3 regions of the Peribacillus sp. BM1 genome follow, and region 3 is predicted to be linked to each of the others. Evidence: riboswitches for the same ligand, from Rfam matches in the RefSeq annotation. Region 3 holds a riboswitch; each other region holds the start of a gene.

Region 1 (8,311 bases), 520 kb from region 3:
TACATCGCTGCAGGAGAATTAAGGCTTGAAGAGTTACATGCCAACTTAATTCCAAACGCGGAACAAGTAGCAAAAATGGAAACGGACCTTTTAAAAAAACAAGAATTAGACGATATTCTCTCATATACAGATTTATTAGAAAAACGTGTATATGACTTGAAAATAAGTAGAGAAATTACTTTGCAAAGTGCTCCGCAAATTCGTCTTATCCAGCATACAAACCAATCACTAGTCGAAAAGATTCAATCATCGATTATGACAGCGATTCCGCTTTGGAAGAATCAAATGTCGATTGCTCTCTCATTTTTGAGACAAAATCATGCGACAAATGCTCACAAGCAAGTCTCTGAAAAAACGGAGAATTTACTTGTGGCAAACAAAGAATTGGAGACACTTGCGCATACACAAGATCGTTTAAAGTCTACACTTGCTGAAACATTAGTCATTCAAGCTGAAGGTAGCTCGAATCGCCAACATGTAGAACAGGAATTTCGGTCCATTGAAACGAAGTTAAAACAAAAACTAAGTGAAAGATAAAGTGAAACTTCAATCAGTGGCCCCCCACCTACGCTTCTTCGATTCCTTTAAGCCTAACTGCTCGTTAATGCGGGATATTACAACCTGGATAAAAGGGAGAGGTACGCATACCTTTCTTTTTTTTTTCATAAATCCCTATAGGTTGAACGGTACAGCCGTTGTATTCAATATTAGCAAATGTACGGATGAAGTTTTTTTCTTCATGGAGTTTTGTAAGTAATCATCGTGACTAGTTGTATATGGATTCAATGTTTAAATATCATTGATGTTTCCTTATGTCCGCAGTTTTTGAATGACAAACCATTTGCATAGGCTTGGAGATAAATAGATGACTGAATGTCAAATAGGAGATACAATACTAAAGAAATGAAATACTTTTATAGGATGTGTGAATAATGAGAACGATTAATGCATCAGAAATAATAGATGGTAAAGCGATTAAGTATATAGATGTGTTTGGAGTACAGGATAATATTGCGTTGAAAAGTAGTTATGAAGGGAAAACCTACTGGATTTATGACTATTATTGCATGCATGCAGCTTGCCATTGTGATGATGTTTATCTGAAATTTATTGAAGAAGACGAGAACTCGAAAGCTACAGGGCGTCATTTCGGTGTGAGAAAATCGTTTGAAAATGGTGAAACGGTTATTGAAGATCGAAATCTTCCAGAACAGAAGGCAAATGAGATTGCAACTGAAGCATTAAACTATAGTCCTGAAGTTGTAGATTTATTCAAACAACGGTATGCGCAAATGAAGTTGGAAGGTCATAATATCATAACAAAAGAGTCGAAGAAACCGATTGTAAATGAGAATATAATTGGAAGAAATGATCCATGTACTTGCGGTAGCGGAAAGAAATACAAAAAATGCTGCGGGATTGCATAAGATAACACAGAGGATGTTCCAAATGAAAGAGTTAGAACCTAGAACAATTCTATCCAGTTTAAATGAGAGTGTATGTAGAATGATAAACTGTGCAAAGAGTGTGAGGTCAAGATCTTTATGGTACATCCTCTTCAATACGTTTTATTAATGCATGTACCATCCTGTAGTTTGGCACCTCATCTTTTAAAACTGTTCTTTTTAGTTTCTAAATAGAGTGAAACTTCCATTAGTAGGGGGTCTAACTGCCCGTTAAGTGTGGGAGAAAATTAAAAAAAGCATCTGAAATATTTCAGATGCTTTCATGTATGGCTATTAGTCATGCGCATTATTGTCAGTGAGTTTGTTTTTTGTGAACAGAAGACTTTGTCTTTTCTGTTTAATCTGTTGAGCCAGCGGCTTTAAATAAGGGTTGGCTTTTAATAAATCAGCCAACTGATCATCGTTGGGTTCGGATGATTCATCTTGGACGCTTACCTCTTCAAGCTTTGGTTCTGGTTTGTCGAATCGTTTCCTTTTCAATTCCTCTCCCCCCTTTTCATATAGCCTATGATGGCTCTTAGAATTTTGTCCTTTCATTTGGTGAAAATAATTTGATTGAAATAGGTATACTAGCTCTGGACTCACTAGGTTTATTGGCTGAAACAGAAGGGGAGGATTGGAGAGGCCGTTCAAGTGGAACAGTGATGGGATGTATTCACTTACACGTTTTAGATATGTTAAAAACAAAAGAGTATCAGATAAAAGTGCTGAACGGGTCATCCACTATATATCATTTATCCTTAAACCCCACTGATTGAAGTTCCACTTTATCTGACGTGTACATGACACAATAAATGGTGTATAGAGCGTGAGGTCAGAACCTTATGGGACAACTTCTTCTTTTGTATGAAGGACATGAGGAGGGGTCTTCGCGACTTACTCATAAGCCCGCTACTTAGCAGGTATACTGATTTTATCAAGAACTATCCAAAATTTCGGCTCCGCACCGCCACCATTGCGATTAGGTGGTGTAGCGTGCAACCTGTGGTAAATGGTGGCGTTTTAACGCCATATTCGTTTTGTATGAATTATATTATGACAAGTGCTAACAAAAAGGAATCTAATTAATCGATTAATTAAAGGATCCTGAATTCCTTACCTAGTATGGAAAAGAGAGAATTAAAAAGTGCAATTATTGTAAGTATTCCCCGAGAAATAATCAGAAATTTCGACAAAAATGTAAAGAGGACATTGATATGAAAACGATCTGTTAGAAGTGAAAAAAATATATGTAGGAAGCTCATATCACGAAACGCATGTTTATTCTGGCAACAGAGCATTGGCTAATTATCCAATACTCTGTTGTGAATGATAATTAATTGGTAAACGCAAATGCACTTCAGTACCTTTTCCAAGCGTACTTTCAAAGGTGATATTCCCACGGTGCGTTTCAATGATCCGTGAACTAACAGTGAGTCCGAGACCCGTACCTTTTTCCTTCGATGAATAAAACGGTTCCCCAAGATGCTTGATTCGTTCCTCTTCTATACCTTGACCATTATCCTTGACATTAACAGTCACTTGATCACGGGCCATAGAAAACTCGATTGAAACCGATGTTGCTGACGCCTCAATCGAGTTCTTAATAATATTGATGAATACTTGCTTTAATTGGTTTGCTTCACATCGTATTATTGGGATGGACTCGTTTCCTTTTATTGAAATGGAAGTTCCGTTCAAGTTCGCTTCAGGTTTTAGTAATGTCACGACATCATTCATCAGTATCACGATGTTATGCTCACTAAACTTCATGTCCTGAGGTTTGGCAAGGACGAGCAATTCGCTAACAATCAAGTTAATTCGATCTAACTCACTTAACATAATGGAGTAGTAATGCTGATATTCTAATTCATTGGATTTTAACAGTTGTACGAAGCCAATTAAAGAAGTAAGTGGATTTCTGACTTCGTGAGCGACACTAGCTGCCAACTCCCCAACGACCGATAATTTTTCAGTTTTTCTCAGGATTTCTTCGGTTTCACGTATAAGCGTTACATCCTGCGCATAGCCGATGACACCGATAATTTGGTCATTTATTAGCATTGGAACGAGTGTAAAAGAAAGTAACACGGTCTCTTTGTGTTTTGTAAGAATGCAAATGTCTCCATGTGTAATCCCTGTTTTATTCTCAATGACTTCAGCCAATGATTGGTGCAATTTCTCTTTTTCATTTGAGTTTGCTAATACATCCATGATTGGAACACCGATGATATCGTCAGAACTCCAGTAAGTTACACTTTGAAAGCGCGGATTGATATTCGTAATTACTCCATCTATATCCATCATAAGCACAGGGTCAGGATTATAATCGAAGAGCGATTTATATTGCTGCTGACTTTGCAATAAATGCTGTTCAGCTTTAACCCGTTCCGTTATATCCCTTCCGATGACAACAAATGCTTTTCGTGATCCATCTTCATGAAAAAGAGGAACTTTTATCGTATCAAATGTTTTGTGATTCCCATCTGGCATTGGGATGATTTCTTCACACCGAGTAACTTTCCGGTTTACCCACGTTTCCTCATCTGAAATCTCACAATACTCTAATGCATCTTTATAAAAATCAGTGTATTGAGCTAATTCACTATCTTTTTTTCCTTTATAATCTACATGCTCTAGCTGAAATAATTCAAGTCCAAACTTATTGGCCTCAGTCCAACGTCCTTGTCCATCTTTGAAATTAACAAAATCAGCCATTGAATGGATCAAAGTTTGCAGGCGTTCTTGTTCCTCTTTTAATAACGTATAGCCTTTTCTCTTTTTTAGAAAAAAATAGAGGATAGCTGCAGTAATAACAATAAAGATAATCCCTTCGAATCTATGAACCATAAGCAATTTTTGATAGGGGACATTTGTAATAGTAAGATACCATTCTGTCAAAAATAGAATGGATAAGCCACAGAAAATGTATATGCATATAATTAATTTTGACATGGGAGCTCTCCTTTGTTTGATGCAAAGTTTAGGATGAAAAGCCTCATATTAAATTTTAACATATGGAGCAATTGATATGGGAGAAACGCAAGAAAAGTGAAGGGGGATTTTATTTGGTGAAGGCTAACTGGAGAGGGAAAAAGTAAAAGGACCGCCAAGTTGCTTTGGCAATCCTTTTGAAATTATAACAGCTTATTAAAATTTATACGTTTATGAATCGCATAAATTACTGGAATTCCAACTAACATGACAGCAAATTCACCTACAGCTGTTGTGAACCATGTGAATAGGAATGGGAAGTTTAATGCGAGATTCAGCTCAAGAGCAATCATAAACATTGTGAACGTAAACACAAGTGTATTCACCATCATTAACGCCAGTTTGTTTTTGATATATCGTCCAGCAAAGATGGTAATCAATAACGAAAGCACAGATTGACCGACTCCAAAAACTAAATCATACGGCACCATCGGTGAAAATAGTAGATTCGTTAAAAAGACTCCCATTACAATTCCATAAAAATACTTCTTATTGAATACGATTAAATGATTAAACATTTCTGATACTCGAAATTGAATATTAGTAAATCCAAATGGTTGAATCAAAAATGACACTGCAATATACAAAGCAGCTAAAATCGCATTAACGACTAGCGTTTTAGTTTTCATACATATCTCTCCCTAGTTTTTTTTCGTGGGATGGTTGCGAACCACGTAATCTAAGTTTTGCACTCGACTATCAATAGTACATTAGTTGGGTAGGATGCGTCAATGGGGATATTCGGAAGTAAAGGATAGGGATAGCATATCAGTCATTCGAGTTGCCTTACTGTTGTAAGGTGTGTATCCTTTAAATAAATTTGAAGCTGAGAGGATGAGTTTGGTTGGCAATGAAAAGGTAAGAGCCCATTTTAAAAAGTATGATCGCAAGGATGATGTGATGGAATTCGAAACATCAAGCGCAACAGTGGATGAGGCAGCGGCAACGATTCAAGTTATTCCCGCACGTATCGCTAAAACGATATTGTTTTGAGGAGAAGGAGACAATGCACTATTAATTGTAGCGGCAGGTGATGCAAAGATTGATAATAAAAAATTCAAGAATCTATTTGGGTTTAAAGCAAGAATGCTTCCACCAGAAGAAGTTTTTTTGCAAACCGGTCACGAAATCGGCATCCTCTTTTATTTATATCGAAATGGGGACCTGTTCAAGAATAGTTCTGCCTTCTTCCAAAGAGAGAAAAGCTACATAAGAATAAGCCATTTCGCTATTTTTCGTCATTGAATGGGGAAAAATATATAAATTTACAATGAAAACGCTTTTATTTTCAGAAAATACAGTGTAGAATGGTGGAGAATAAACTGCAATTTGAATAGATAGATTGATAGGGGGACGTTTAAGAGAAACGAATCTACTTATTTATTCATTTGTGCAAACGGTTTCACTGGTTGTTTTTGTGAGAAATACATGAAAAAGGGGATGGGTTCATTGAAATTGAAGAAGGTAACAGGCATTGCCTCAGCAGTATTAGCGTCATCGTTATTCTTAGCAGGGTGCTCTTCATCCGATAAAGCCTCTGGGGATCAGATTACATTAGACGTTTTCCAATTTAAAGTAGAATTCAAGAATCAATTTGAAGAATTGGCGAAGGCTTATGAAGAAGAGAACCCTGATGTGAAGATTAAGATCTCTACAGTAGGGGGCGGAAATGATTATAAGCAATCTTTAATTACGAAGTTTACTTCTAAAGAAGAGCCGGCCATATTCAATGTCGGAGGGCCAACGGATGTTGAACAATTTGGCGATCGCTTGACAGATTTAAGCGACACAAAGGCAGCAAAAGCAGCTTTGGATGGGACACTTGATGGAGTAACTTTAGATGGTAAAGTACTTGGCTTACCATTTAACCAAGAGGGGTACGGATTTATTTATAACAAACGTATTTTTAAAGAAGCTGGCATTAACGCAAAAGAGCTTACCTCTTATGAAGCGTTGAACGAAGCGGTTGAAAAATTGGATGCTAAAAAGAAAGATTTGAAAATCAAAGCGGTATTCGCTTTCCCTGTTAAGGAAAAATGGGTAACAGGTAACCACCTTTCCAACGTTTTCTTAGCTTCCGAATTTGGTGGAAACGTAATGACTGCCTATGAATCTCCAACCGTTGCTTTTACAAAAGGTGATCAGTTGAAGCAAATGATCGATCTACAAAATGAGTTTTCTGTACAGCCGACAACAAGCCTTGATTATTCCCAACAAGTGGAGGAACTTTTCTCACTTGAACAAGTAGCCATCATTCAGCAAGGTAACTGGGTGTATAACACCGTCTTAGACATGGATCCAGAGCTAGCAGAAAAGAATATTGGTATCATTCCAATTCCTGTAAATGGTGAAGCAAAAATGCCGGTCGGCGTACCGAATTATTGGGCGGTTAACAATAAGGTAGATGACGCAGTAGCAGAAGAAGCAAAGAAATTCCTAGATTGGATGTACACTTCTGATACTGGTAAACAAGCAGTGTTAAAAGACTTTAAATTTATTCCTGCTTATGAAGGATATGATTCTTCGAAAATCGCAGATCCGTTATCAAAAGAAATCTATGAGTATTCTGCAGAAGGAAAGACAATTGGCTGGACATTTCAAGGTTCACCGGTTGGTTGGAATGAGGACCAATTCGGAGCAAGCGTACAAGCTTACGTATTGGGAGAAATGACGTGGGATGAATTGGTTCAAAAGAATATTAAAGCCTGGGAAGATATTCGAAGCGGTAAATGATTAAGCGGTTTGCTAAATCCTAACAGGAAAAAGTGAAGCTTTACCAAAGTGGGTATTCGAGTAATTTGGCAAACAATTCAGTGGTGGAGCGGACATTCGACCAAGTAATTAAATGCGGATGGGCTGCTCCACCTTTTTAAACACACACTAATATATGTATTGTTATCAGCTTTTATATCTAGCGTAAGCAGCCTAGCTTCTCGAGGTCACAAGTAGCCCGGACCCAAAGAATGAAAGGAAAACTTCTGCGTGTCTCGGCTTACGCTTTTCAAAAAGGAGGCGTTTCAAATGAAAAATCGAGATTTATCATTTTGGCTATTTTTAGCTCCCGTGCTCGTCGCCATCGTTATCGTCGTGATTTACCCATTACTAACCGGTCTATACTATTCATTTACGAATTGGGACGGTCTCCGTATTTCAAAGTTCGTTGGATTAGACAACTATATCAAATTATTTCACGATAAAGAGTTTGGGGATGCATTCTGGTTTACCATTAAATTTTCTATTGCGGCCATTATAGTCATCAACATTATTGGGTTAGGGCTTGCATTAATTGTGACTCAGCATATTAAGACGAGTAGTTTTCTGCGTACGGTATTCTTTATGCCAAACTTAATTGGCGGCTTGATTTTAGGATTCATCTGGCAGTTCATTTTTACAAAGGCATTTGCTTCGATAGGCGAGTCGATTGGGATTGAGGGTTTGCAAGGATGGCTTTCAACAACGGAAACTGGTTTTTGGGGTCTGGTCATTTTGACATCCTGGCAAATGGCGGGATATGTCATGATTATTTATATTGCTTATCTGCAATCGGTACCAGAAGAATTGATTGAGGCGTCGCAAATTGATGGAGCGAATAGATTCCAGCGCTTCCGAAACATTACAGTTCCTATGATTGCGCCGGCATTCACGGTTAGCTTATTTCTTACATTGTCAAATTCGTTTAAAATGTATGACCAAAACTTGTCACTAACAAACGGTGGGCCATTCAATTCAACGCAAATGGTTGCGATGGATATTGTAAAAACGGCCTTTACAGAAAATTCAATGGCGTATGCACAATCTAAAGCGATGATCTTCTTTGTCACAGTCGCGGCCATTTCCTTACTGCAAGTGTACTACAACAAGAAAAAGGAGGT
Region 2 (8,311 bases), 870 kb from region 3:
TGAAAGTTGCACACAAAAATTTATTTTCGATGTTTCTACATATATGCGAAACGGAGTGGGAAATAAGTGAAAATTTTGATTTTAGGTGCAGCTGGTCAAGTTTCTCGTATGTTAACTAACCGCTTGCTCAATGAAATAGATGCAGAAATCACTCTATATGCGAGACACGCCAATTCTCGTTTAAAAGCCGCAAGTAAACGAGTAGAAATTATTGATGGTGACTTCAATGATAAAGCAAAACTAGTCGAAGCAATGTCTGGCGTTGATGTTGTTTATTTAAATGATATGCGTAACGCAAAAGCAACACAATCTATTGTTTCGGCAATGGATGAAGCTGGTGTAAAACATCTGATTGGTGCAACAGTCTTAGGTATTTATGATGAAGTCGCTGGTGCATTTGGCCGCTGGAATGATGCAATGGTCGGATCTAGCGTAGCATTATACAAATCTGCAGCGAAGGTAGTCGAAGACTCTGACCTAGATTACACACTACTTCGTTTAACTTGGCTTTATAACCAAGAGGGTAACGAAGATTATGAACTGACTATAAAAGGGGAACCATTTATTGGCGCACAGGTTACACGACAGGCTGTAGCGCGTTTGATCATGGATTTACTTGCTGATAATACGAAATATATTGGCAAAAGTTTAGGAGTCAGTGAACCCAATACAGATTTTGAAAAACCGTCCTTCTATTAGTATTTCTCAATAAAAGGGGAGATCTACTATGGAAGAAAAAGTAATAGCTGGACGTGACCGGTTTGAGGAATGCGTACAAAATTAAACTATGATGTTTTATTCGGGCAAGTATGAGGTGGGAAGAAGAATTAACTCCAGAAGTTTGATTACATAACTGCGCTCATAACTTCAGGTGTATTTTAACAATTACTAACTCATCTCGAAAGGGAAAGAAAATGACTTACAAAAGATGAAATTATCGAAATGACCACTCTTCTAGCATTTTATGAAGATTAGCCAAAAGCTAAATCTTCTTTTGCGAGTGTTTTCTAAAGTATACGGTACATAAAACAGAGGAGGCTATATTATGGAATATGTAAAGTTCGGTAATACTGGTATGGATGTTTCTCGTATTTGCTTAGGAGCGATGGGGTTCGGGGATACTGAAAAATGGACCCACAAATGGGTTTTAGATGAAGAACGTAGTCGTCCAGTCATCAAAAAAGCTCTCGATTTAGAGATTAATTTCTTTGATACTGCGAATATCTATTCAATGGGCGAAAGTGAAAAAATTCTCGGACGGGCATTGAAGGACTATGCTAAACGTGACGATATTGTTCTTGCAACAAAAGTTCACCAAACAATGCGTCCAGGTCGTCCTAATAGTGGCGGATTATCTCGTAAAGAAATTATGAGCGAAATCGATCAAAGTTTAAAGCGCTTGGAAACAGATTATGTAGATTTATACATTATTCACCGCTGGGATTATGACACACCAATTGAAGAAACTATGGAAGCTCTTCATGATGTCGTTAAATCAGGAAAATCTCGTTACATTGGTGCGAGTGCTATGTACGCTTGGCAATTTCAAAAAGCGCAACGTGTAGCAGAACGTAATGGCTGGACTAAATTTGTATCCATGCAAAACCACTACAATATGATTTACCGTGAAGAAGAGCGTGAAATGATTCCGTTCTGTCGTGATGAAAACATTGCGATTACACCATATGGCCCACTCGCTTCAGGTCGTTTGACTCGTGATTGGTCTGAAACTACTCTTCGTTCTGAAACAGACATGGTTCAACATTCAAAATATGATAGTATGATGAAAGCTGATCAAGGAATTGTAGAACGTTTGGCTGAAGTAGCAAACAATCATGGTGTTACTCGTGATAAGATTGCGTTAGCATGGCTTCTTAACAAGGATCAAGTTGTTGCGCCAATCATCGGTGCCCAAAAAGAAAGTCATCTTGAAAGTGCCGTAGCTGCACTTAATATTCAGTTGACTCCTGATGAGATGAATTATTTAGAAGAGTTATACATTCCCCACCCAGTAGTAGGGGCTCTTCCAAAACCAAAATTCAATAAATAAAGGGATAATAATATGTACCAAAATATGCATTTTTTATTTTTAGTTTGAAGATCTACTGATTTTAGTCTAAAATGAACTGATGTAAATATAAATCCGTTTAATTACGGTAGAGGTTTCTAGCTACCCTCTCTAAAAAACTAAGGAAAACAGCACTGCTTTCTTAGTAGTGCTGTTTTTCTGTCGAAAAGGGGATTTTTTTAATGAAGCAAGAGAAGGCAGTAGTCGTTTTTAGTGGTGGTCAGGATAGTACGACTTGTTTATTCTGGGCGATGAAGCAGTTTAAAGAAGTCGAGGCAGTTACGTTTGATTATAATCAGCGCCATCGGTTAGAGATTGATTGTGCCAAGCAGATTGCAGATGAACTTGGCATTAAACATCATATTCTGGATATGTCGCTGCTCAATCAATTGGCGCCGAATGCGTTAACGCGTGATGACATTGCTGTAAGTGAGGGCGAAGAAGGAGAGCTTCCTTCTACGTTTGTTCCGGGGAGAAATTTGTTGTTCTTATCCTTTGCTGGGGTACTTGCCAGCCAAGTTGGTGCAAAGCATATTATTACCGGTGTTTGTGAAACAGACTTTAGCGGCTATCCGGACTGCCGAGATATTTTCATAAAGTCGTTAAATGTCACGCTGAATCTATCGATGGATCAGCCATTTGTGATTCATACACCGCTTATGTGGATGAATAAGGCGGAGGCCTGGGGCATGGCGGATGAGTTAGGTGCTTTGGAATTTGTTCGCAATAAGACATTAACCTGTTATAACGGAATCATGGCAGATGGTTGCGGGGAATGTCCGGCATGTAAATTGCGTCAAAAAGGTCTTGATGACTACTTGAGTCAGAAGGGGCAGAAATGATGTATGGATTTCGTATTGTAGATAAATTACAAAAGATCAATGAAGATATTAAATCCGATCAATTAAAATATCATACCAAACGAGTACTTGTTAGTAAGGAATTTACCTTTGATGCGGCTCATCATTTACATTGCTATGAAGGAAAATGTAAAAACCTTCATGGCCATACGTATCGCGTTATTTTTGGACTTAGTGGTTTTATCGATGATCGTGGTTTGCTCATTGATTTTGGTGACATTAAAGAAATTTGGAAAAATGAGATTGAAATTTTTCTTGATCATAAATATTTAAACGAGACGTTACCTTTAATGAATACAACGGCTGAGAATATGGTTGTTTGGATTTATGAAAAAATGGTGGAAGCATTAAAAAATAGACAAGAACAATATGATGGAGCAAGAGTTGAATTTGTCCGTCTTTATGAAACACCGACAAGCTATGCCGAGGCAAAAAGGGAGTGGATGGAAGTTGAGTAAAATTCCTGTGATGGAAATATTCGGTCCAACCATTCAAGGGGAAGGCATGGTCATCGGTCAAAAGACGATGTTTGTCAGAACGGCGGGCTGTGATTATTCTTGCTCATGGTGTGACTCGTCATTTACATGGGATGGATCCGGTAAACATCTCATTAAGCAAATGGAGCCTGACGAAATTTTGCAGCAGTTAAGAGAACTTGGCGGAGACGGATTTTCTCATGTGACCATTTCAGGTGGAAACCCCGCTCTGTTGAAGAATCTTGCTGGATTTGTCCAATTATTAAAGCAAGAAAACATGAAGACCTGTCTGGAAACGCAAGGCTCGAAGTGGCAAGATTGGATGCTTTCAATCGATGAGTTGACGATCTCGCCGAAGCCACCTAGTTCAGGGATGAAAACGAACTTTGACTCACTTGATATGATCTTCAATAAGCTCATGTCAGACGATTTTTCAGGAAATGTGAGTTTAAAGGTCGTTGTATTCAATGATGCTGATTTTGACTATGCAAAGGAAATTCATAGAAGATACCCTGGCATTCCTTTTTATATGCAGGTGGGAAATGATGATACGAAGACTGTAAATGACGCAGCGTTAATTACTCATTTGCTGAAAAGATACGAAGAGTTAATCGAACAAGTGATACAAGATGAAGAGTTAAAAGAAGTTAAAGTACTCCCTCAACTCCATGCATTAGTATGGGGGAATAAACGAGGGGTGTAAGAGAAGAGGAGTATCGATGATCAGAATTTTACTATATTTAATTGCCATTGTAACAGCCAACGTTGTGACGGCTTCTTTTGCACCGTTATCGATCGGTGTGTTTATTGTGCCAATGGGAACACTGTTTATCGGGGCAACTTTTATCCTAAGAGATTTGGTTCAAAATGCATTTGGCAGAAAGAAAACCTATTTGGCAATCGGAATCGCTTTAGCAATGTCGGCGATTGTGTCATATATATTGGGAGACACATTATTAATCGTTCTTGCGTCCGCCATTTCGTTTGTCATCTCGGAAACAACGGATACAGAAATTTACTCAAGATTGAAGCTGCCGATGGCTTGGCGAGTTTTTTATAGCGGTTTAGTCGGTGGTTTCCTTGACTCTGCTATCTTTGTCATTATTGGCCTAAGCCCATTGGGTGCCAATTTCCTACCATGGGAAGCTGTACCTTTTGCGATTCTTGGTCAGGTCATTGTAAAGACGGTTATACAGAGCTTTGGCGCAATGGTGCTCCATCGCGTAATCATTTCGCGGAACCGAGTAGAGGTAGCTTAAGTAATTGCTAAGAAACTATGATACTGCTAATATGGCATGAAAAGATAAAAAATCAGGAGTTAGAAGAGGCGGTATTTTCTAGCTGGTATGTGATTCCTTGATGAAATGATTAATCTTTATTGAACTTCAAAAAATAGCCCGAATTTTAGTCATATGTAAAGTGACCAAGATTTGGGCTATTTATTTTTATAGTCAAGGAGAAACAAATAATCAACAGGCGTGGTACTTAAATAAAGATGGATCCATACAACGGCATATCCATTATATAAAAAATAATCTAGAAGGTGATCAAAGCTTATGAAATATTCTTATGAGTTTAAGGAAGATCCATTTGGCGATTTAGGAATAGTTTTGCAGGAAGAAATAAGTCTTTTCTCAGACTTTATTGAAAATATTGCGTTAGAAGAACAAGTCGATGAATATATAGAACATATCGAAAAGATTTTAAAAGGGACATATGAGGATTTTGAAATTCAATTAAATGCAACAAGTATACTCATAAAAAAAGATGTGACAATTGTTGAAAACCTTTTTAGGATTGAAGAACCTTATGAAAACACGATAGAAACCAAGCAATTTAAAGAATTACTATTAATATGGCGAGATAAATGTTACTTATGAAGTGACAGGGGTACCGCCAGTCTTAGTACAAGCCATCAACTCAACAAAAATTAATGGGGAAACGATGATTGTAAGTATTTTTGAAAAAGAAGCTCCCATCCATCCACAAAATATCGTTTTGAAAGAACGCACTGTAACAGGTATTATCGGATACCACGATGTATTTCCAGTTGTTATTAGTTTAATGGCCAAAGGATACTTCCCAGCGGATAAACCAGTAACAAAGCGTACAAACTTGATGAAGTGATTGATGAAGGTTTTGAAGGCTTGTTAAAAGAAAGAAATCAAGTAAAAATCTTAGTGAAAGCTGAATAATTCTAAAGCCGGATTTCCACAAATAGGGGAAATCCGGCTTTTTAGTTGGGTATAAACCTGTTGTGGCAAAAGAAAGTGCACCATTTGCCTACCATACTACCGTTCTTTCAATTATTAACTTTTTAAGATGTCTTCAATTCTATCAAGCTCTTCTTGAGTAAATGAAAGATTATTTAAGGCTGCAACATTTTCTTCAATTTGACTTACTCGACTTGCGCCGATTAAAGCTGAAGTAACCTTTCCATCTCTTAGTACCCAAGCAAGTGCCATTTGCGCCAGGTTTTGACCGCGTTCAGCTGCCACTTGATTTAATTTTATTACACGATTTACAACTTCTTCACTCACTTGATCTGTTCCTAATGCACCAGTAGATTTAGCAGCTCTGGAATCAGTCGGAATGCCATTTAGATATTTATTTGTTAAAAGGCCTTGTGCTAAAGGACAGAATGCAATCGATCCAACACCATTTTCTTGTAATACATCTTGCAGGCCATCCTCAATCCAGCGGTTCAACATGGAATAGCTAGGTTGGTGAATGACAAGTGGAGTGCCTAACCGATTTAGAATTTTAATCGCCTCTTCTGTTTGTTCCGCAGTATAACTGGAAATGCCTACATATAAAGCTTTCCCTTGGCGAACGATTGAGTCTAACGCACCCATCGTTTCTTCTAAAGGCGTGTTTGGATCAGGACGATGTGAGTAGAAAATATCGACATAATCCAGTCCCATCCGCTTTAAACTCTGATCTAAACTTGCGACAAGATACTTCTTTGATCCCCATTCACCGTATGGACCTGGCCACATATAATAACCAGCTTTCGATGAAATGATCATTTCATCTCGATAAGGAGCAAAATCCGTTTTTAACATTTTCCCGAACATTTCTTCGGCGGATCCAGCAGGTGGACCATAGTTGTTTGCTAAGTCGAAATGGGTGATCCCTAAATCAAAAGCTCTTCTTAGCATGGCGCGGCCATTTTCGTATGTATCTACTCCACCAAAATTATGCCATAAACCAAGTGAAATTGCTGGAAGTTGTAGGCCAGATCGCCCGCTTCTACTGTATTTCATTTCATCGTATCGAGTATCTTCCGCTTTATAAACCATTGTAATCCTCCTAAAGAAGTGATACTTCATATTATACGGCTTCACATCGAATTGTCGATATTTTTAAACTATTTTTTGAAATCGCTTTAATTTACTGGAATTGAGATTTCCCGCACCAGAATGCTCTATAGTGCGTGTTCAAAAAGAAGGATAAAAGAGCCGAGAAGTTCGAGGAGCTCATACCTCGAACTTTTCGCGTATGCAGTAATACGTAAGTAAGATCGGACTTTTTGAACAACTTCCTATCGAAACCAATACGGGGTTATTATGTTTGACTTTAAGCAACCATTAAAGAGCTTGATCTTCACACAATGGTTTTATTGTAAAATCTTGATATGCGTGGCTCTTCATCAAGTCATACACTTTAGATTCCAAATCTTGAAGGTCGTCTTCGGAAAGATTATTGTTAGGTTGAGGATGGAACCATTGAATTTCTTCATCGTGGAAAATCCCATGATAATGATCCCCTTCAAAGTTTAATGTAAACTGCTGACGCTCATGGACTTGATCCTCGAACAATGGTTTTACTATAAACCCTTGATATGCGTGTTTTCTCATCAAGTCAAACACAGTGGATTCTAGAACTTGGAGATCCTCTTCAACAAGCCTAGTATTAGGTTGAGGATGAAACCACTGAATGTCTCCCTCATGGAAAATCCCTTGATAAGTATAGCCTTTAAAGTTTAGTGAAAACTGCTGACGTTCATGAACTTGATTTTCAAACAAACGTTTTACTTTAAACGCTTGAACCATGATAAAACCTCCTAAAATTTTTACCTCTTTGGATTAGAATGGTCCTTGCTAAAACCAATGCGCTAGGAATGATAAGGTGTGAGTTACCTATTTAACATCTTGGTCATGTCAACATTCAAAATGTCTCCAGATGATGCATCAATATCCACATCATATTCTGTATTTCGATTCATAATAGAAATTTCGTATTTTTTAATCCCATGATCTTCAATGGTATGAGTGTTCGTTACTAGACCACCTTGAGATGTGTCTAAGGCAATCGTCTTTGCTTGTAATTCATTTATCATTTGTGAAGGTGCATTTGATAATTTCGTTGTTGGGTGGTTATCAATCATTGCATGAGCTCCTAGACCACCTACGATTAAAGCACCTGTTAATAGCATTGGCATCAAGTTCATTCTTGATAACCTCCTCGTTTTGTTTATATTAGTATCATAACGGCTCGAGTTTAAAGTAAAAGAAGAATAACCTTAAAATTCCCTTAGAAAAGTAAGAGAACGTACTAATCCAATCGTAGATGTCTAAATTTGATTTGGATTGAATAAAACATAGATTGGCGATATCTATGCGTGTTCAGGTAAAAAAGTCGAATGGTATTCACATAGAAAAAGCTATATGATTAAAGAATAAAGTTTTAAATCGAGGAGAAAACCCATGAATGAACAGTATTACGATGCGTTACTAAACATAAAAACAGTAGGTGACCAAAAGGGATTCAATAATTCTATGCATTATCATCGTTATGAGCCAACTCCATATCGTGCACTCGAAACATTATTTAATACATATGAATTGAAAAGTAGTGATCGTGTTGTCGATTTTGGCTGTGGAAAAGGACGGTTAAATTTCTAT
Region 3 (8,311 bases):
TTTTAACTTTACTTCATTAGGTGTTCCATCAAGCCCTGATGTGTAAGCAGGTGATACGACTGGGTCAGCGAGTTCCCAAATCTTTCCTACAGGATCTTTGAATGCTCCATCTCCATAGACCATGACTTCAACATCTTTTCCAGTCTTTTCTTTAAGCATATGCTGTATGTTATCAACGACAGGTTGGCAGTTACGTGGGAAAAGTTTCACACTATCTTCTGTTGCTTTATTAGAGCCAAGCAGACCATAAGCTTCATTACATCCGCTGCCATCAATAGGCGCTGCTAATATGTTATCAAGGCTATAAACTTTTTCTCCACCATTTGCTTTTAATATTTTCTTCGTTCTGAATCTTGTATGAATATCACAAGTAAGAACACTTTTTGTGTAATTTAAGATGGTTTTCGCATTATTTGAGAAGATCACTTCGCATTCAACGCCGCACTCTTCAACTAATGATTTATAATATTCAATATAATCAACGCCGGTAAAAGGATGTTTATTATAGCCAAAATGATCACGGAATTGTTTTTCTGTTAATACATCTGTCCAAGGGTTAACTCCCTTTTCATCAAGAACGTCAATATCAACTAAGTGATTGCCAACTTCATCAGATGGGTAGCTAAGCATTAAAACAATTTTTTTTGCTCCTTTTGCAATACCGCGGAGCAAGTTTGAAAAACGATTACGACTTAAGATAGGAAAAATAACACCAATAGTATCTTCTGCGAATTTTGCTTTAACATCTTTAGCGATATGATCAATCGTCGCGTAATTCCCTTGAGCACGAGCTACGATTGATTCTGTTAATGTAACAATATCTTTATCATTAATGTTGAAACCTTCCACTTCTGCAGCTTTTAACACACTATCAACAACGATTTCTTCAATGTTATCCCCTTGATTGATGATTGGACAACGAAGACCTCTTACAACTGTTCCTACAACTCTTTCCAAAATGATCGCTCCTTAAACTCACAAAGTTAATTTATAGTATGTCCCTACTTGTACTATACATCGTTTTAGTGATATAAGTAAAATGGATATATCGAATGGTGGGTATAAGGAGTGCTTATATGGTAAGTAAATTAGATTTATATAAAGTATTTTATAAGGTAGGGAAAAGTGAGAGTTTTTCTAAGGCAGCAAAAGACCTTTATATGACACAACCAGCTGTCAGTCAAGCGATCATGCAGTTAGAAAGAGAATTAGATATTCGTCTATTTAATAGAACCCCAAAGGGAGTATCATTAACAAACGAGGGCAGTCTTCTATTTGAATATGTTCATTTGGCACTTAATTTAATTGATGTTGGGGAAGAAAAGATTTTAGAGTTTAAAAATTTAACGACAGGAGAATTAAAGATAGGTGTAGGTGATACGATATCTAGGTATTATTTACTTCCTTACTTAGAAGCCTTTCATAATCAATATCCTAATATTAAATTAAAGATTGTTAATGGCACAACATTAGAGATTTGTTCTATTTTAAAATCAGGAGAGGTTGATATAGCAATTTGTAATTTCCCCCTTGATGATTCTACATTAGAACTTATTCCATGTATTGATGTCCACGATATTTTTGTTTGTGGGGAGAAATATAAGAATAGCTTATCTAAGCCAATAAGCCTTAATGAAGTAGTAAAGCTGCCCTTAATATTACTCGAACCGAAATCGGTTTCCAGAAAGTATGTTGAGGATTTTATGATATCTAAAGGTATTAAGATTTCGCCAGAATTTGAATTAGGCTCCCATGATTTATTATTGGAGTTTGCTAAGATAAATTTAGGAATTGCATGTGTGACAAAAGAATTTTCCCAAGAGTATTTAAATAATGGATTAGTGTATGAAGTTCAATTAATGGAGGAAATACCGAAGAGAAATATCGGTGTCTGTTTTTTGAAAAGTGTACCCTTATCGCCAGCTTCAACGAAATTTGTTGAGATCATAGAAAATAAATAAGTATAAGTACATGTTCAAAAAGGAGGATAAAAAGAGCCGAGAAGTTCGAGGAGCGCATGGAGTAATACGTGAGGACCTTAGAGACAGAACTTTGAAGCAATTCGCAAGCTTTTTTACCGGACTTTTTGAACTACCTCTATAAAGAGTATTTCTCTAAATTAGTATTTCAACCATTTAATTGTTGGAGCCTCGAGGACTTTTAGATACCAAAAGGGGGTAGCCAGACTTAGTCAGTTTGGCTACTCCCTTTGACTCTTATGCAAAAGAATTGAATGGTGGTTTAAAGGATAGGACTTTACGAGTAAACCTGAAAAAGATTGCTAGCTGAGCATAATGAGGAATCTGACAACATAATTCCTCTCTTTTAACCTGCATACTTTAAGCACCTTTTTACTTGTATATCCCCCCTGAATCGATTCCAAGTCTCAACTTGGATAAAACGTAGAGAGAAAATAGCGAGAGACAAATCAAGTGCCCAATAAAAAGGCTATCCGGAAGGGGGGATACCGGGGAGAACAAGAATAAAAAATTAGGAGACTGTAAAACTCAACTTACTAATTAAATAAAAATTTTTATGCAATACGATCTTCCTTGTGAATGTCATTAGGTTCGCTTTTATAATAGTATTTTCCTTTTGTGAAAATTGCTATAATGACTGTAAGTATAGCTGCTAGAATCGCCGCAAAGAAGGCTGCAGTACTTTGTAAGAACGCTCCCATATATCCTGATGCTGCTATTGTCCCTAGGCCGCTTGCAATTAGTAAAGATACGACTCCAACGGGATTCCATTTATATAAATACCTCTGCCGTGCCTCATAATAACCAGGTCCAATTTTCAGTAATTTTTTCACAACCATGGCGTCAGTGACTAATATGGCAGCCCAAGCCAATAAAAAGACTCCCTGGAATGTCATAGCTGTATCCAAATGATCCACTATGTCAAATAGCATTAAAATGATCGCGGATATACCTGATACAATAACCCAGAATCGTCTGCCAGGTGTAAATTTAAAGATGTTTTCGAAGAAGTTAGACAATGATAAGGAACTGCTATATATATTTGTCACATTAATTCTCAATTGGGTTAGCATGGTGAATAATGCTCCTCCAATACCAAGAAGCAGTACGATGTAAACCCCTGGATTTGGTTCGCCCAGACGAACACCAAACCATATGCCAAGACCACCCATGACACCAAAACAGAAAATCTGTGGAATAAATCCAATCGCAACCGATCCTACTTTGATATCTTTTGGTTTAAGGAAACGGGCATAGTCCGAAGCAAGAAGGGCCGTCAAACCCATGATCCCGTGGTGCATGCCGATACAAAGCAATAAAGCTTTACCCCCGACTTGAACGCCATCCGGCATATATGTCCAAAAACTCCCTTCATATACTGACGGTGTGTAAATGGATACAATGATTGCGGTTACCAAAAAAACAGCAAAAATAGGTAAAGACCACTTTTGTAATTTATCCAATTGTTTTATACCAAACCAATTCAAAGGGATAACGATTGTTCCGAAGAGAACGATTAGCACCCATTGTGGAATGACCGGGAAGAAGGTATGAATGGCTGAAACTAAAATCAAGCCTTCAAACGCACAATACATAATGAAGTTTGTTGCATAAATGAACGAGGTTAATGATGCGCCTATATAGCCAAATCCGCCCCCTCTGGATAATAAATTGACGTTCATACCGGATTTTGCTGAAAGATAAGCAATGAATGTTCCGAGTATACCGGCTACGATTATCGCATATATGGAGGATATAATGGCATTAATGGCTCCGAATTTAAGCGCCATAACGCTTCCCATTTGAAAATAAAAAATGGCTGTTGCTATACCAAAGGTAATATTTGTAATACTTAACCAACCCATATTCCTTTGTTGCCGTGGCACTCTATCTAATGAATAATCATCTTTCATTTCTTCTTTCACTTTGTGATCTGTTACATTGACAGATCTCATACGTATCCACTCCTTTTTGTGTATTATTTCACAAATTAGTTTCTGGCTGCTATGCACAGATTCATCATCTCGCTACATTCTATATTCAATATATCAATATAACTAGGAAATTATCAAACGTCATTATTGCGGTTGCTTGGTGTTTAGACTACTAAAAGTCCGCTACATCTACCAATTCCTCCTTATATCATAGGATTTGTAGCATATACTACATAATCGATGGAATATTGATGCTATCTTCAGACTCATTAGAATTGAAAATAGCATTTGCACTTTTGTAGAAACGTGTGTTATGAATTTCCAGAAACTTTCTTTGAGCATATTAACTATGTTGTACACCCGCCTTCTATAATAAAACGATATAAAGTTCAACTAATTGGGCCTTTACGGGCAGTTATCCTCACCTAGGTTTTCTCGTTCCGACTCATAATCTTGAGGTGGGGGTTTTACTGCCCGTTAATCTGCGATAAAGTTTCAATTGACGTTTTGCCAAGTGTTCTTTATGATATGAAAGAGAATTCCCGTACGTAAGCGGGAGAGGTTCATAGCTGATACCCTCTATAAAAAACTATGGATACATGGGAATTTACCATGTCCATACTGGGCATGGTTTTTTATGTTTTATCCTTTTAGTTGCAATAGAATGATTAGCGAAGCTCTCTTTTAAAACAGTGTCGGGAAACCATTTACAAGGGGGATTTTTTTATGTCTGGCCGAAGCAATGAAGAAGGTTTAAAGGATTTGACATTATTAGGTAATCAACATACACAATATTCATTTGATTATGCCCCGGAGGTATTAGAGGCAGTAGATAATCTTCATTCGAATCGTGATTACTTCGTGAAATTTAATTGTCCGGAGTTTACTAGTTTATGCCCACTGACACACCAGCCTGATTTTGCAACGATGTATATTTCTTACGTTCCAGATCAAAAAATTGTCGAGAGTAAATCGCTAAAATTATATCTTTTTAGTTTTCGTAATCATGGTGATTTCCATGAAGATTGCGTTAACATTATTATGAACGATCTAATAAAATTACTTGACCCAAGGTATATTGAAGTTTGGGGGAAATTTACACCACGTGGTGGAATTTCCATCGATCCATGGTGCAATTATGGGAAACCAGGTACCAAGTACGAAGAGATGGCGAACTTCCGTTTGATGAATCATGATCTTTATCCTGAAAAAGTCGACAATCGTTAAGTGAAGAAACAAGACAAGAGGATACAGAAGTTTCATTTCAAAATCATAGACCTCTTGTGAATCTATAGTTTTTAAAATAATAATGGAAAAACGGAAATTCTACTAGTAGAATTTCCGTTTTTTTTATTTTTTTAATAGTAAATACATAAAATAAGGAGCGCCGATTAACGAGACCATGATACCTGCAGGAATACCATCAGGGTCGACTATATTACGACCGATAGTATCAGCGAGTAATAATAACCAACCGCCCATGAGAATAGAAACTGGGATAAATAATTGATTTCGTGGGCCGACTAATGCTTTGGCAATATGTGGAGCCATAAGGCCAATAAAAGCAATTCCACCTGTAACAGAAACGGCAGAAGCAGCTAAAGCAACGGCTGTTAAAAGCAATACGATACGTTCTTTTTCGATAGAAACACCAACACCGATTGCCACTGGCTCACTTAATCCAAGGATATTCAAACGATTTGCTTTGTATAAAGTAAATGGAATGAGAATGACTAACCACGGAAGCATAGCCAAAATGAAAGGCCAATCCGTTCCCCAAATATTTCCGGCTAACCATTTCGTAATAAAATCGACTTTTTCTCGTTCTGAAGCTGATATAAGTACAATCATTGCTCCGGAAAGAGCCATGGATAAACCAACTCCGACTAATACGAACCTCGTTGGTTGCAAACCTACCTTGCGATTATATGACAAGATGTATAGGAAGAAGGCTGTTAGTAATGCACCAGCAAACCCGACTAATGGTAGCATATACACAAATGAACCAACATCTATTGAAAAAAATAAAAAATAAATCGTGATTGCCAAACCTGCTCCAGAGTTAATTCCTATAATGCCGGGGTCAGCTAAATCATTTCGAGTGACTCCTTGTAAAATAGCACCAGATAAAGCAAGTGCCATACCTGCTAATAATGTAATAAAAATTCGAGGGAGCCGAATAGAAAATAGAACAAATTCCTCTTTAAATGTGCCTTGACCTATTATGGTTGGAATAAGGCGATCATAGGAAAGAGAGGCGTAGCCTAACCCCATTCCTATTATGGTCGTTATTAAAATCAATAATAGGAAAATGCATAAAATTATTCTTTGTTTTTTGACTAACGCTGGCTGAATCATGAGAAAGCCTTGCCCCCTTTATGAACGATAAATAGGAAGAAAGGTAAACCTATTATTGAAACGATGGCAAATACAGGTGTTTCATAAGGAGAATACAAAGTTCGTCCAAGTGTATCAGCCAGAAGCATAAAAGAAGCTCCTAGAATGGCTGACATGGGGATAATATAGCGATAATCTGTGCCAATTATTGCCCGAGCAATATGTGGGATCATTAAGCCGATAAAGGCCATATTTCCAACTAGCGCAACAGAAGCACCAGCAAGAAGAATAATGACAATAAAAAGAATAACTTTTATTTGTGTTGTTTTTTGACCTAACCCAACAGCGACTTCTTCATTTAAACTAAGAATCGTCAACTGTCTTGAGAGAACAATGGAAATAAGAATACCGATTAAAATGACAGGAATAATAACTTGAAGTTGCCCCCAAGTTGTTCCGATCAGTCCTCCAGACGTCCACATGGAAACGTTTTTTGCCACTTTAAAATAAATACTAATCCCATCGCCAATTGCATATAGAAAGGCGGAAATGGCAGACCCAGCTAAAACAATTCGGAGTGGAGAAAAGCCGCCTTTTTTCATGGTGGAAATCCCAAAAACCAAGAAGGAACCTACAGCTGCTCCCATAAAACAAGCAACCATTATACCGAAGTAATTGACAGAAGGAATAAAGGCAATGGTGATCGCTAAAGCTGTATTCGCTCCTGCTGATAGACCAAGTAAACCTGGATCAGCAAGTGGATTTCTTGTAATTCCTTGCATAATAGCGCCAGAGACGGCTAATGCTGCTCCAACAAAAACGGCTCCAACTTCCCGCGGTAAACGAATTTCTCGGATAATCGAAATAGCACTGCTAGTGGTATTAGATGTAAGTGTGAACCAAACATCTTTCATAGTAGTATCGGCAGCTCCAAATACGATGGATACGATAAACATACTAACAAATAAACATAAGGCAGTTAAAAATTTAAATAATAGTTGAATGGATCGCTGTTTATCCTTCTTCATTAGTCACTCATCTTTCCTTTTATAAAGTGAAACTCCAATCAATGGGGGCTTACTGCCCGTTAATGCAGGAAAATGAAAGAGGATGCCCCAATAATAGGGTTTAACCCTTTTTTTATGGGATATCCTCTGTCTAAAATTTAGTTACCTAGAAATGATTTTTTAAAGAAGTCTAATTGTAATTCTAAAGTTAGTGGGTCATTAAAGTAGAATTCTTTAGCATTTGCCTCAAACACATGATTGTTTTTAACAGCTGGAATGTTCTTGTACGTATCTGTTTCTAGGAATGAATTGTCTGTATCTGAATCTTTACTGAAGATTACATAATCACCAGCAAATTCAGGAAGTACTTCTAACGATAATGCATACCAACCATCTTTTAAGGCTGCTTCCTTAACTTTTTCTGGCATGTTTAATTTCATCTCTTGATATAAAATTTCCGTTCCACGACCCCAATTATCGCCGTAAACATATAGCTGTTTATCCCAGTTTTCAATGACAGAAACAGTTGCGTCTTCACCAATTTTGGCTTTAATTTCTTCACCGGTAGCTTGTGCACGTTGTTTAAAATCATCAACCCAAGCTTGTGCCTCTTTTTCCTTATTTAACAGTTTGCCTATTTCAATATGCTGTGTTAAATAATCTACTTTACCGTATGTATATACTACAGTTGGAGCAATATCTTTTAACTTATCAATATTTTTAACATTGTCTAAACCGATAATTAAATCGGGCTTTAATTCAATTAGTTTTTCTAAGCTCTCATCTGTTACTGCTTCAACGCCTTTAAGTTTTTCTTCAAAATTTGGATTCATCTTAGACCAGTCATCGACACCTACAAGGTTAACTCCTAATGACATTACATTCCCAGCGAAGCTGGAAAGCACAACTACACGCTGTGGATCAGCAGGAACCTCAATCGGCCCATCTTCAGATTCGTATGTAATGGTTTCTGGATTTTTTTCTTGATTTGCATCCTTTTTACTCTCATCTTGTGTTGTGTTATTACTACATGCACTAATAACTAGCAATAGTA

The links. A riboswitch is a leader RNA that binds a small molecule or an ion and turns the genes downstream of it on or off. The one in region 3 is predicted to bind preQ1.
Region 1: another riboswitch for preQ1. It lies ahead of AC1MGI_RS07245 (QueT transporter family protein); the one in region 3 lies ahead of queF (preQ(1) synthase).
Region 2: another riboswitch for preQ1. It lies ahead of queC (7-cyano-7-deazaguanine synthase QueC); the one in region 3 lies ahead of queF (preQ(1) synthase).

The regions. Positions count from the first base shown of each region.
Region 1 covers NZ_CM155259.1:1,481,985-1,490,295, forward strand. The annotation lists gene AC1MGI_RS07225 (toxic anion resistance protein) at 1-537, shown strand, start outside; gene AC1MGI_RS07230 (SEC-C metal-binding domain-containing protein) at 933-1,427, shown strand; gene AC1MGI_RS07235 (hypothetical protein) at 1,740-1,946, opposite strand; gene AC1MGI_RS07240 (PAS domain S-box protein) at 2,754-4,400, opposite strand; gene AC1MGI_RS07245 (QueT transporter family protein) at 4,583-5,068, opposite strand; PreQ1 riboswitch class I at 5,075-5,119, opposite strand; partial or broken gene AC1MGI_RS07250 (YbaK/EbsC family protein) at 5,274-5,573, shown strand; gene AC1MGI_RS07255 (ABC transporter substrate-binding protein) at 5,880-7,172, shown strand; gene AC1MGI_RS07260 (carbohydrate ABC transporter permease) at 7,461-8,311, shown strand, end outside.
Region 2 covers NZ_CM155259.1:1,830,254-1,838,564, forward strand. The annotation lists partial or broken gene AC1MGI_RS08775 (MerR family transcriptional regulator) at 1-3, shown strand, start outside; gene AC1MGI_RS08780 (NAD(P)H-binding protein) at 109-699, shown strand; gene AC1MGI_RS08785 (aldo/keto reductase) at 1,046-2,050, shown strand; PreQ1 riboswitch class I at 2,154-2,197, shown strand; gene queC (7-cyano-7-deazaguanine synthase QueC) at 2,251-2,910, shown strand; gene queD (6-carboxytetrahydropterin synthase QueD) at 2,910-3,386, shown strand; gene queE (7-carboxy-7-deazaguanine synthase QueE) at 3,379-4,107, shown strand; gene AC1MGI_RS08805 (VUT family protein) at 4,127-4,663, shown strand; gene AC1MGI_RS08810 (tRNA-Val4) at 4,961-5,284, shown strand; partial or broken gene AC1MGI_RS08815 (zinc-binding dehydrogenase) at 5,262-5,599, shown strand; gene mgrA (L-glyceraldehyde 3-phosphate reductase) at 5,714-6,706, opposite strand; gene AC1MGI_RS08825 (DUF5342 family protein) at 6,995-7,459, opposite strand; gene AC1MGI_RS08830 (PepSY domain-containing protein) at 7,543-7,857, opposite strand; gene AC1MGI_RS08835 (methyltransferase domain-containing protein) at 8,114-8,311, shown strand, end outside.
Region 3 covers NZ_CM155259.1:962,285-970,595, reverse strand. The annotation lists gene AC1MGI_RS04660 (coenzyme F420-0:L-glutamate ligase) at 1-957, opposite strand, end outside; gene AC1MGI_RS04655 (LysR family transcriptional regulator) at 1,077-1,961, shown strand; gene AC1MGI_RS04650 (purine-cytosine permease family protein) at 2,534-3,934, opposite strand; PreQ1 riboswitch class I at 4,466-4,512, shown strand; gene queF (preQ(1) synthase) at 4,640-5,140, shown strand; gene AC1MGI_RS04640 (FecCD family ABC transporter permease) at 5,264-6,271, opposite strand; gene AC1MGI_RS04635 (FecCD family ABC transporter permease) at 6,268-7,278, opposite strand; gene AC1MGI_RS04630 (iron-hydroxamate ABC transporter substrate-binding protein) at 7,416-8,311, opposite strand, start outside; gene AC1MGI_RS04625 (ABC transporter ATP-binding protein) at 8,293-8,311, opposite strand, start outside.